One region of the Phosphitispora fastidiosa genome, then DNA from elsewhere that is predicted to be linked to it. Evidence: predicted binding sites of a transcription regulator. Region 1 holds the regulator's gene; the other holds the start of a gene.

Region 1 (6,316 bases):
TTTCCATACCCGTGGTATCTATTTGCGGATACACCAACTCAGGCAAATCCACGCTGCTTAACAGACTGACAGGCGCCGGGATCCTGGCTGAGGACAAGCTTTTTGCCACCCTTGACCCTACTACCAGGCAGTTGAAACTGCCGGATAACAGGCCGGCGCTGATATCTGATACCGTGGGATTCATTAACAAGATACCCCATCACCTGATTGCGGCTTTTAGAGCAACTCTTGAGGAAGTAATTGAGTCCGATGTTCTGCTGCACATCGTTGATATCAGCCATCAGGCCATGGACTCTCAAATGGACTCGGTTAACAGGCTGCTGGCAGACCTTGGAGTTTATGACAGCCCAATAATTACTGTTTTTAACAAGATTGACAAACTTGATCAGGCAGATAGAGAACGAGCAGCCGACTTATGGCGTAACAGGTTTCCCGGCAGTGTTTTTATTTCGGCCAAAACAGGGCAGGGAATAGACAAACTGCTGGAAATGATTTCTTTAAACCTTCCCGGAAGGATGACCCGGGTTACCTGCAGAATTCCCTACTCCAATGCTTCTTTGGTCTCCTTGTTTCATGACCGGGCCAGAGTGCTTCAGGAGAATTATCTTGACCACTATATTGAAATCATGATAGATGCCGATGAAGAGACTAAGGCGCTGGCTGAAGAGTTCCGGGTAACGGACAGTTTAGACGGAGGTAACACCAATGCAAAAACCTGATATAAATAGCCTCGATTTGGAAAAAATCATTGGCGAGGTTGAAGAACTGATCACCCCGGTATACAGAGGACTTGATCAAATTTCTTTGCATAACCACAGCAAAGTGCTCAAGGCATTTCATAAGGCCAGGGTTAGCGAGTTTCACCTAAAGGGTTCTACAGGGTATGGTTACGGAGATGCCGGCAGGGATGCTGTCGAAAGTGTTTTTGCATCTGTTTTCGGTTCGGAAGCTGCTCTGGTAAGAGGTCAGATAGTATCGGGGACTCATGCTATAACACTTTGTCTGTTTGGCATCTTAAGACCGGGTGATGAAGTCCTATCTGTGTCAGGAGCCCCCTATGACACTCTCCAGGAGGTGCTGGGAATCAGAGGAAATGCTCCCGGCAACCTTGCCCAATGGGGGATTAAATACCGGGAAGTTGACTTCCTTCCTGATGGTGGACTGGACAGGGAAGGGATAATTTCGGCAATTAATAAGAACACCAGGATGGTGATTATACAGCGTTCGCGAGGATATGAATGGCGCCCTGCCCTAAGCATATCCCAAATTAGTGAGGTCTGTGAAACGGTGAGGAGCGTGAGCGGCAACACCATAATTTTTGTTGATAATTGTTATGGTGAGTTTGTGGAAGAAACTGAACCAATTGAGGCCGGTGCAGACCTGGCTGCAGGTTCCTTAATCAAAAACATGGGTGGTGGTATCGCTGCTACAGGTGGGTATATAGTGGGGAAGGCAGAATTGGTTGAAATGGCGGCACACCGCCTGACTGCCCCCGGAATTGGCGGGGAAGTGGGCGCCACCCTGGACTATAACCGGATGTTTCTCCAAGGGATATTTTCGGCTCCTCATATAGTTTGCGAGGCTATCAAGGGGGCTGTGTTTGCCTCAGCTCTATTCGAAAAAATGGGCTATTTGGTATCTCCAAAATATAACGAATCACGGTCAGATATTGTTCAGGGCCTCTGTTTGGAAAACGAGGAACAAATGGTAGCATTTTGCCGCGGTTTGCAGAAGGGCTCTCCGCTGGACGGATATGTTGTTCCGGAACCTGTCCTTATGCCGGGTTACACAGATAAGGTGGTCATGGCAGGAGGTACTTTTATAGCGGGGTCAACTATTGAACTCAGCGCCGACGGTCCCATCAGGGAACCCTACGCGATTTATATGCAGGGGGGCATTTCCAGGGACTACGTTAAGCTCGGCTTGATTTCTGCTGCCAGAGAGTGTATCGCTGAAAAAACTAAATTGTGTCGTTAGTAACTAAATTATGTCGTTAGTATAGAAGGAATTAGTATCTTAAAGTAGAATATAAAATTTATGAATTGTTGTCGATAAAGGGGGGTGGGTAGTGCAAAAAGTGCAGAACACAAAAAACGCTAAGGTTCTCGTTGTTGATGATGACAGATTTATGCTCAGGGTTATTGAGGACTGTCTTCATAAAGAAGGTTTTTCTGTTGACAGCGCTACAGACTTTAATTCCGCAATGGATAAAATTTATCAGTCTACTCCCGATATAATTCTGCTTGATGTTGTACTGCCCAAACTCAATGGCTATGAAATTTGCAGACTGCTCAGGAACGATACCAGAACCAGCCACGTTCCTATTATTATGCTTACTTCCAAGGTTCAGGTAGAAGATAAAGTGGCCGGTCTTGAGGCCGGGGCAGATGACTATATTACCAAACCCTTTGATACTCTTGAACTGGTGGCTAGAGTTAGGACTCACCTACGCAGGGCAAAACAGGAAAAATCCTTTAACCCGCTGACAGGCCTTCCTGGGAATATTCTCATTGAAGAAGAAATTAAACAGAGGCTGGCAGACGGGTCGGTTTTTGCAGTACTCTATCTTGATTTGGATAATTTCAAGGCATATAATGATGTTTACGGTTTTCTTAAAGGTGATGAAGTTATTAAGTTTGTAGCACATCTTCTAAACAAAAATGTCAAGGAACATGGCAATTTGGGAGATTTTGTGGGCCACATCGGTGGTGATGACTTTATTTCAATAACTTCAATAGATAGAGTTGATATAATCTGCAAATCAATTATCAGTCAGTTTGACAGTACAATATCACTGTTCTATTCTTCAGAGGACCGAAGAAGAGGTTACATTATCACCAGAGACAGGACAAATCAGGAAACAGAGTTTCCTTTAATGACCATTTCCATAGCAATCGTATCTAATGAAAACAGGTTTATTGACAGTCATTGGCAGGTGGCAGAAATTGCTGCAGAGATGAAAAAATACGCAAAATCCAAACTCGGCAGTGTGTATGTTAAGGATAGAAGAAACAGATAATAACCTCAGGGGTGGAATGACTTGTTAAATGCAGCCTTTTGGATAGCTTTACTGGTTATGGTCTTAGGTACTGCAGGCACCTTGCTGCCGGTAGTCCCAGGTACTCCTTTAATATTTCTTTCTGCGCTTGGTTACGCGTATTACGAGGGTTTTAATCAAATAACTCCTCTGATTCTGGGTATTCTTTTTAGTTTAATGGTTATAACCCTTTTAATTGATTATTTCGCCGGAGTTCTGGGGGCCAAAAAGTATGGTGCAACAAAATATGGTACTTGGGGCTCGTTTATCGGTGGGATTTTGGGGGTTATTATTTTTAGTATTCCTGGTCTTTTGCTTGGTCCGTTTGTGGGGGCTGTAACTGGAGAGCTGCTGGGCGGTCGTCAGGCGGAGGAAGCTGTAAAAGTGGGCCTTGGCAGTTTTGTTGGCCTGGCAGGTGGAGCATTATTCAAAGTAATATTTGCAGTTGCAATGATTATGATTTTTATTTCCGGTGTTTTTTAATCTTCTCCGGTAACTTTCAACACAGACCATTAAACCTTTAAATAGGTTTATTAACGGAAAACTGCATGAACTGTCAGGAGTTTTATTTTATAATTAATTATAAGAAGATTTGAACTTAAATGTATATTTTGACACTTTTATCACTAACTGGTGCAAGAGTCCGTTAGGGGGGAGAACTATGAACACTGGTAACCCACTGGTGCTTCTGCTAATATGCAACAACTGTAAAGGCATGTCGGAAAGACTGCTGCCCGAAATGCAGTTGCGTTTTTCTGAAAACGTCAGGTTGATGGCTGTTTCCTGCCCATCCGAATTAGATCCTTTTGTTTTCATTAAATTGCTTCGGAAAAGCTGTGACGGATTAGTTGTAGCCTGTCCGAAGGATGCCTGCTGCTGTCCTGGAAATAAAGCCATAATGAAGCGGCGTCAAATTCTAAAAGATATTCTTCCCATATTTGGTTTACACAAAGAACAACTAAAGATTGCCAGTGTTTCACCATACGGTGGGGAACAACTTATTCAAATAGTTGAACATATGATTGAATTTCTGAAAACAGAGTACCAAAACGGTGCTGAATGCAATTTCGTGGGAACTGAAGGAGCACATCCCAGTATATTACGATGGGTTAACTAGTTTTCCGGTCGAATCTGGCATACTTTAATTTAACAGTGACATAATTAAACAGTGACATCATTTTGATAACACCAAACCCAGGCTTGGGAAAAGCCTGGGTTTATTAATTATACTAAGCAAAATTATATTCAACTTGAAAACATTTCAATTAAATCATTGAATGCGTCTGAACACCCCGGTTACCTTACCCAGTATTTTGACATCTGTTGCATAAATGGGATCCATATACGGATTTTCAGGCTGTAACCTGATATAGTCTTTTTCTTTATAGAATGTTTTTACAGTTGCTTCATCTTCTAAAAGAGCAACAACTATTTCACCGTTTCGGGCAACAGATTGCTGCCTGACCACAACGTAATCCCCGTCAAGAATCCCGGCATTTATCATGCTTTCCCCGCGCACAGATAAGATAAATACATTATCATTGTTAACAAATTCTATAGGAAGCGGGAAGGTATCTTCGATGTTTTCAACTGCCAAAATGGGTTCCCCTGCAGTTACCCTGCCGACAATGGGAACATTTACAATCTCTTTGCGGACAAAGTTACCCTCTCCCTCAATAACTTCTATAGCCCTTGGCTTTGTGGGATCACGCCTGATATAACCTTTTTTCTCAAGTTGGGCTAAATGACCATGGACTGTTGAACTGGAGCTGAGCCCAACAGCTACGCCAATTTCCCTTACCGAAGGGGGATACCCTCTCTTTTGCAGTTCTTTTTTTATAAAATTAAGAATTGATATCTGGCGTTCACTTATATCTGAATACACTAGAGTCACCCCTTAATCTGTTATTTGCCGATTGCTGACCACCGGTAAGGCTCAATTTAATTATAACATTATTTACATATTTGCGCAAACGTCTGTTCGTTTTTTTTAGAAGTTTTCCTATGTTTTATGCGAAAAACGATTGACACAGAACACCTGTTCGTGCTATATTGTTATCAAACAAGTGTTCGGGAGGTTGTGCTGATGAATACCTTTAATACAAAGAACAGAGTCTGCAAAGATAAAAGGAGGAAAATTAAGTTCAATCCCTTTAAGTTTACCAAGATGCTTTGTCTTACGTTAGTGCTGTTGGCTGCGATGTCTTTGTTCTTTAGGTCTACTGCCAGCGGCTATACCGGCGCAGAATATCGGGAGGTCGTAGTGCACAATGGAGACACTTTATGGGAAATATCAAAACAATATTGTGTGAACGAAAACATCCAAAAGGTAGTCTATGAAATTAAAAGAATTAATAATATGAAACATTCAGACATTTATCCCGGGCAAAAAATAAAAATTCCATTAAACTTTTAGAATTTTTTACCTCTGGCCGAAGGATAATTTCATGATTTGTCAAATAATATACAATATTACGAAAATAATCCTAAGGGGCTGGGGGAAGTGAATAAAATAAAGCTGGTCATTGTTGGTGCAGACAGTGAAGGAACCTCTCTTTATTATTGCTTTCGCGATAATCCCAAGGTTGAGATTACCGGCATTGTGGACTTAGAGCTTGATTCCAATGTATTTTCAAGAGAAATAGAAAATGAAGTTGCCATTTTAAAATCTATTGAACAATTATCTGATTACCAGGAAATAAATCTAATCGTCAACACTGTGCGAAATCCTTCAATATCTGAAAAGATCAATGAAATTAAAAATAGCAATACACTAGTGATAGAGTCATCAAGTCTTGAACTTTTGGTTAATCTTGCTGACTGCAAAGAAAAGGCTGAGGCAGAATTATTTTCACTGCTCAACTCCGCACAAGATGCCATTATAATTGTAGACCGCCATGGCTTCGTTAAATTTATAAACAAAACGTTCGAAAAATACTTAGGATTACGTGCTAAAGAATTTCTAAATCATAATATCTTTGAAAAATACCCGGGAAGTCCGTTTGACCACTGTGCTAAGTGCGGGCAGCAGATTGTGGGCCAAAGATATTCATTTGGTGATGACACTAAGGAATTCAGTTATACCGTTACTCCTATAAATGTCAGAGAATCTCTGACTGGTGTTATTGGAGTGTTCCGGCTGAGTCCGGATATTTTCCGTCTAATGGAGGAACTACAGCGCTCAACCTCAATCATAGAGGGTCTCTATGACAGACTGGGACAAATTAACGGTCTAGATGAACTAAATATATCAGATGTAATGGCAATCGATAAAATGGA
Region 2 (6,316 bases), on a different contig from region 1:
TCCTTCAATCAGGCTTAAATCATCTTCAACCAACAGTATTTTTTTCATTTGTGCCTCCATTTACCTCTGTAAAACTGAGAAAAATCCTTATGAAGATTTCGCTGCTGTATTCACATTTTCCTTGTCATCAGCGCAAAAACAGAAGCCATTGCACCGGTATTACCTGCGCAATGGCTTCATTAATATTTTCAAATGTCAGTGGCGGAACATATCAGTGATGGAACAGCCTGAGGCCCGTTGCAGCCATGACCATACCGTATTCATTGCAGGCATTTATTACTATATCATCCCTTAATGAACCGCCTGCCTGAACGATATATTTAACCCCGCTCTGGGCAGCGCGGTCAATATTATCCCTGAAGGGGAAGAAGGCATCAGAGCCCAGGGTCACATTCTTCAGTCCTTTAAGCCATTCCCGTCTTTCTTCATCAGTAAACCTCTCCGGAACTGTTTCCAGGATATCCTTTAACATACTAAATTCATATTCGGTGACATCATTTCTGACAAAAAGGTCCATGGCATTATCCTGATCGGCAATCCCCACTCCTGATTTGAATTTAAAACCCTGTACTTTGGGATGCTGCTTCAGATACCAGATATCGGCCTTATCCCCTGCCAGCCGGGTACAGTGTATCCTTGACTGCTGGCCCGCACCGCATCCGATAACCTGGCCATCATACACATAGCACACGGAATTGGACTGGGTATACTTGAGTGTCAGCATGGCCAGGATCATATCCCTTTTTGCCGTCTCAGGCAGTTCTTTATTGTCAGTGACAATATTGTCAAGATCAGCAAAACTCGGAATTACGCTGTTTCTCTTCTGGAGAAATTCAATACCATAGATGAACCTTGTTTCGATTTCCGGGGGTTCATAAGATGGGTCAACTTCGATAACATTATATTTCCCGCCCCTCTTCTGCTTGAGCAGTTCAAGGGCCTCAGGGGTGTATCCGGGGGCAATGACACCGTCAGATACCTCATTCCTGAGAATTTCCGCCGTTGCCTTGTCACAAATATCACTGAGCGCTGCCCAGTCGCCAAAGGAAGACAGCCTGTCAGCTCCTCTGGCACGGGCATATGCTGCCGCAAGAGGTGACAAATCAATTTCACTGACATGGCAGGCCTTTTTTTGTTCATCAGACATTGGCACTCCCAGAGCGGCCCCGGCAGGGCTGACATGCTTAAAGGAAGCGGCTGCAGGCATGTTGAGGGCAGTCCGCAGTTCCTTTACCAGCTGCCAGGAGTTCAGGGCATCCATGAAATTGATATACCCGGGATTACCGTTAAGCACCTTAATGGGAAGCTCATCTCCGGCAGAACGGATCTGGGCCGGCTTCTGATTTGGGTTGACTCCATACTTAAGTTCAATTGACTTCATTAAAACAAACCCCTCCTCTTACGTTTTGACCAACTTTAAATTCATGCGCATGGCTCGCCTGTGGACGACGATTTCTGACGCAGTTAGACGACGCTTTTCAACGGTCCGAATAAAATACCGCCTGGGCTCTAGTCTACCCAGGCGGTCGATAATCTTTCTCCAATCACGCTCCCTGTGGGTGCCCCCACTATCCGCCAGTTACGTGATCTGCTTGTTTAATACTATTTTTAAGACAAGTATATTATCACAAACAGATGGTTGTCAACCATATTTCGGAAACTGTTTATTTATATCGCCAGCAGGTTATACAGCACCTGGGCCATTTGGGCCCGGGTAGTGGTTTCTGCCGGGCTGAGCATGTTGTCACTGCCGCTGACTATGTCGCTCTGTACCAGGGCAGACATAGCTTCATTGGCCCACGGAGCCACCAGGCCAGCATCATCGAAGGTACCGATTTCTTTGTCAACTGCGGCTGCCGGGAGTTCATCAATTAACTGCAGCGCATTATACAGTAAGACGAACATTTCCTGTCTGGTGATTTCTTTGTCAGGGGCAAACATATTATTACCTACACCTTTAGCGATACCTAGGCTTTTGGCTGCAGCCAGATAGCTGGTATAGTAGGTATTGCCTGCATCAGCAAAGCTGCTGGTGTTGCCGGTGTTGTCATCTGCACCGTTCGCAGGGGCAATCTGATACGCATTCATCAGAAGCACAATAAACTGGCCTCTGGTAAGACGCATATCCGGACTGTAGCTGCCATCTCCGGTGCCTGAAGTAATCCCGCGGGCAGCAATAAATTCCACCGCTTCTTTGTACCAGACACCGGCGGGAACATCACTGAAGGAAACCGCATTATATCCAATCGCAAATCTTGAAAAGTGATTAGTTTTAAATATAACAGCTTCCTTCGTACTGTCGAAATAACCTCTTACGCTTTGAAGGCTGCCATCATCAGACAGAAAATAAACTACAACGGAGTTTGGATTTTCTCCTATTTGAAGTGTATAAGGTATGGTGACAGATGCATAGCCGCTGCTAAAATCCGAAACCAGGGTATCTTCATTAATTATGGTAAAGTCATAGACCGGTCTTCCATCTACTTTTACGTTGTCTGCTTCAGAAAGAGTATTTTTATCGATAATGCTGGCAGAGATAATTATATCGTCCCCGCCTGCAACGGCAGATATTGCATCAATGACTCTGTTGTCAAGGCTGATAGAAACAAATGGGGAAGAAATGACAAAACCAGCATCAGTTTCATTCGCAATTCTCAACAGACCGCTTTGAGGAACACTTACTTCGAGCTTTTCAATATCACCCTGAGTATTAACAGCAACCTCGATGATATCTCCTTTTGATGTCCCTGCCTCGGCGGCTGCCTTGTCCAGCAGGGCATCAATGATTGCAGAGGAAATGTTGACTGAAGCTGTTCCTGATAAATTTTGTGCAGAAACTGCTGTTTTAACAATAGTCAAACTGTCTGCCTCTTCTGCTGCCACAATAATGGCAGGTGGAGCGTAGGTGCTGCCTCCTGACGGGCTGCTGGATGTTGAGGAGCTGGCAGCCCTGTTGATAACAATTGTATATGTTTGCGTTGTTATTCCGTCTGCGGCGGTTACTACTATTGTAACTGTGTTCTCTCCAACTGCCAGGGTAACTTCTTTGCTGGTTCTTTCTGTATCATTTATCAATACAACTGCCAGAGGATCGGTGATTTCAGCGGTTATGGTTGTGGTGGCCGTACTGTTGCCGACACCTGCCGAATAATTTGTTGTGTTACTGTCGAACTCCGGAGTCAGGGTGATACCTGAAACCGAGAGTCCCGTGAGTGTGGCATCAGTTTCAGTCCCGGTGCTTCCGGAAGAAGGTGGGCTCGGGTCCTGATAGACCTCAATATCCATCTTCAGCTTTTCACTGACATTTCCGGCGGCATCCTTGGCAACGATATAGATATCTTTGGCTCCGGCAGTGAGCGTATTCAGCATGATTGTCTGTTCAGTGGTATCACAATCGGTCCCCACCGTACCGGTATCCATAATTGGTTCTCCGGCGCCGTCTTCCACTACTGAGTAGTAGTAATATCCAGGCTCATTTGACGTAAAATCTACAATAGCTTCCGTGTCAGATATACGGTTAGCTTCACCTGCAGTCAGGACGGGAGCAGTGGTATCCGATGCACCTGCCTCCACACAAGGATAGTCCATTAGACCGATAGACCATATAGGAGTAGTAAACCCGGCAGCTCCGGTATAAAAATATACCGTGAAGTCTTCATGAACACTGGAAAACACGAAATTTTCCATCACGGGGGCGTCACCCTCAAAAACAGCAGAAGTTAAAGCGGTACAGCCATTAAAGGCGCTGTAGCCAATATTCATGATATTGGCAGGAATAGTTACACTTGTCAGAGCGGTGCAGTATTGGAAGGTTATATCATCGATGATGGACAGGGACGTCGGGATACTTATTTCTGTGATTGCCGTACCGGAAAAAGCCCCCTGGCCAAGAGTATCCAGATTATTGCCAACGATAGTAATATCGGCCAGGGCACTACAGTCGGCAAAGGCGGCAAAATCAATTGTCTCCACGCTGTTGGGGACAGACAGGATTGTCAGATTAGTGCCATAAAAAGCGTGCTGTCCAATGTAAGTGACCCCCTGACCCAGATCAACCTCAGCCAGAGCGCTGTTTTGGAAGGCGCCTGATTCTATCCGTAAAACACTGTCCGGAATAGTAACAGAAGTAATACTGACATTATCAATAAAAGCATTGCTGGCTATTCTGATGACAGGTTTCCCGGCTAATTCAGAAGGTATGGTAAGCTCCGTATCTGTACCAATATAACCGGTAATTGCTGCCGTCGTGCCATCATCATACAGCGAGTAGAGCCAGTCGCCGTCCACTCCTGCAGATGCCGGCAGCGGCGCTGCGGCAAACATGGTCAATATCATGGTGACTGTCAAAAACCATGTTAAGGTTTTTTTGCACATTTTTATCCCCCTCACAAATTATTTCAGGTCGTTTTTTGAAAACTCTTAATCAGACAGATGGCCTCCTGCCGGTTTTTTACTTCAAGCTTTGAATACAGGGTACTGATATAGTTTTTTGCAGTGCCCAGGCTGATGCCCATGATTTTAGCAATTTTATCGTTACGATAACCACGCTGCAGATAATCGGCAATCTCCTGTTCACGGGCGGTAAGTCCGTAATCAGTCAGCCTGTTCCTGCGCCGTTCGCGGGGAATTTGAGCGATTAAGCGGGCAGCGATGGAAGCAGGAATCAGAACATCTCCGGCAGCAGCGTCCCGCACCATGTCTATAAGACGATCCCCGGACATGTCTTTGAGAAGGTAGCCGTCGGCACCGTTCTGAAAAGCGCTGTAGATGTATTCATCAGGGTCAAAAGTGGTAAGCATAAGGACAACTGTTTCAGGTCTTTTCTTCTTTATTTCTTTGAGCGCATCAATTCCTGATAAGGTCGGCATTTGAATATCCATGAGCACCAGGTCCGGATTGCAGATATCGCACAGATTTACTGCTTCCAGGCCTGTTTCAGCAACAGCAACAATCTCAATGTCAGACTGAGAACCAAGTATAATACTGATCCCCTCCCTGATTAAAGGCTGGTCATCTGCTATCAGGACTTTAATATTCCCTATGGTAAACACCTCCTCTTGTCAGGTTTAATTTGCCGCCCGACCTCTTTCGGTTACCGGAACACGGATTTTCAAGGTACAACCATTGCATGAGGATAACTTCAGGTCTGCTCCGAAACGTTCTGCATCCTGCTGCATTTTATGAAGCCCGAAACCGAGAACACACTGTTCAAAACCTCTGCCATTATCCTGTAAACAGAAATGAACAGTATTCTCACTCAGACTCAGTGTAAACTGAAACTGGCTGGCATCGCCATGACGGATACCATTGGTCAGCCCTTCCATCAGAGCATTATACAGGTAAGCCTTTTGGGCGCTGTTGAGTACAGATAAATCATCTTCAGATATTTTGGTAAGATTGTGGTTTATACAGATGCCGGTTAGTTTGGTGGTTTCAGTGACAAGAATTAACATGCTTTGAAGCAGGGTCTTTTCACTGTCTTCCGATGAGGTTGCAGGGCTTCGGACAACATTGCGGAGTGACTGCATGGCCGTCTGAATTTGCCCGGTAATCATAGTAAGGCGTGACTTTGCCGCCCCCGGATCCTTGTCAATCAGCATGCGTGCTGCCTGTGTGCCTATTGCCGCCGTGGTCAGCAGGTGTCCAAGGTTGTCATGGAGTTCATGCAGGAGTTTTTGCCGTGCCCTCAGGTCGGCGGTTTCTTCAAGCATAATGGCTAATTGCCGGTTTTTCCGGCTTATCGTGATATTGTAACGCGCGTTAACAATCACAGCTATGTAAATCAGGGTTAACATCAGGGTGGCATCAATTTCACGCCACAATTCGATGGCAGTCACAGAACCTGATTTTAAAAACAGCATCCCTGTATAGCAAATCACGGAAATGGCCGCAAAAGGGGCGCTGAACCTTGAATCATAAGCCAACAGCACATCACCTAATACAATAAAAAAGTAAACTTCAACAAATCCGGTATTGTCCAGGTATTGAATACATAGAGCCAGAAATAGTTCTAAAACCAGAAAGTATTTGCCTTTAGGATCTTTTTGCTCTGCTGTGTAGTACTGATGGTGATGATAGAGGATGAGTGCTGTAAAAAGGGCATAGAGAACTAGGGTGAGGGCATGATAATGGTCATTAAACCATAGTAGAACCGCACCGGCCAACAGGCTGATTAACAAGATACGGGAGAAAAATCTGTGTGTTGCAATATCCATAATAACTCCACTGATTGGGCATCAACAATAACTGTTGATGCTTTAATTTTATTCTTTATTTCGAAAGATAAAAGTTACTTTTAAATAAAAAGTCATATGAC

What was found. The regulator LexA, encoded in region 1, represses DNA repair genes until DNA is damaged. The targets are predictions, from matches to a motif close to CNAACANNTGTTNG.
Region 2: the regulator LexA is predicted to act here: its motif matches at 1,629-1,642, upstream of Ga0451573_RS04650 (phosphoribosylaminoimidazolecarboxamide formyltransferase).

Annotation. Positions count from the first base shown of each region.
Region 1 is NZ_JAHHUL010000001.1:79,968-86,283, forward strand. It holds gene hflX (GTPase HflX) at 1-719, shown strand, start outside; gene Ga0451573_RS00425 (methionine gamma-lyase family protein) at 706-1,977, shown strand; gene Ga0451573_RS19960 (response regulator) at 2,069-3,019, shown strand; gene Ga0451573_RS00440 (DUF456 domain-containing protein) at 3,041-3,520, shown strand; gene Ga0451573_RS00445 (hydrogenase iron-sulfur subunit) at 3,699-4,154, shown strand; gene lexA (transcriptional repressor LexA) at 4,308-4,922, opposite strand; gene yneA (cell division suppressor protein YneA) at 5,124-5,453, shown strand; gene Ga0451573_RS00460 (helix-turn-helix domain-containing protein) at 5,541-6,316, shown strand, end outside.
Region 2 is NZ_JAHHUL010000003.1:131,706-138,021, reverse strand. It holds gene Ga0451573_RS04655 (response regulator transcription factor) at 1-48, opposite strand, end outside; gene Ga0451573_RS04650 (phosphoribosylaminoimidazolecarboxamide formyltransferase) at 212-1,381, opposite strand; ZMP/ZTP riboswitch at 1,510-1,593, opposite strand; gene Ga0451573_RS04645 (leucine-rich repeat protein) at 1,669-4,374, opposite strand; gene Ga0451573_RS04640 (response regulator) at 4,398-5,051, opposite strand; gene Ga0451573_RS04635 (sensor histidine kinase) at 5,067-6,215, opposite strand.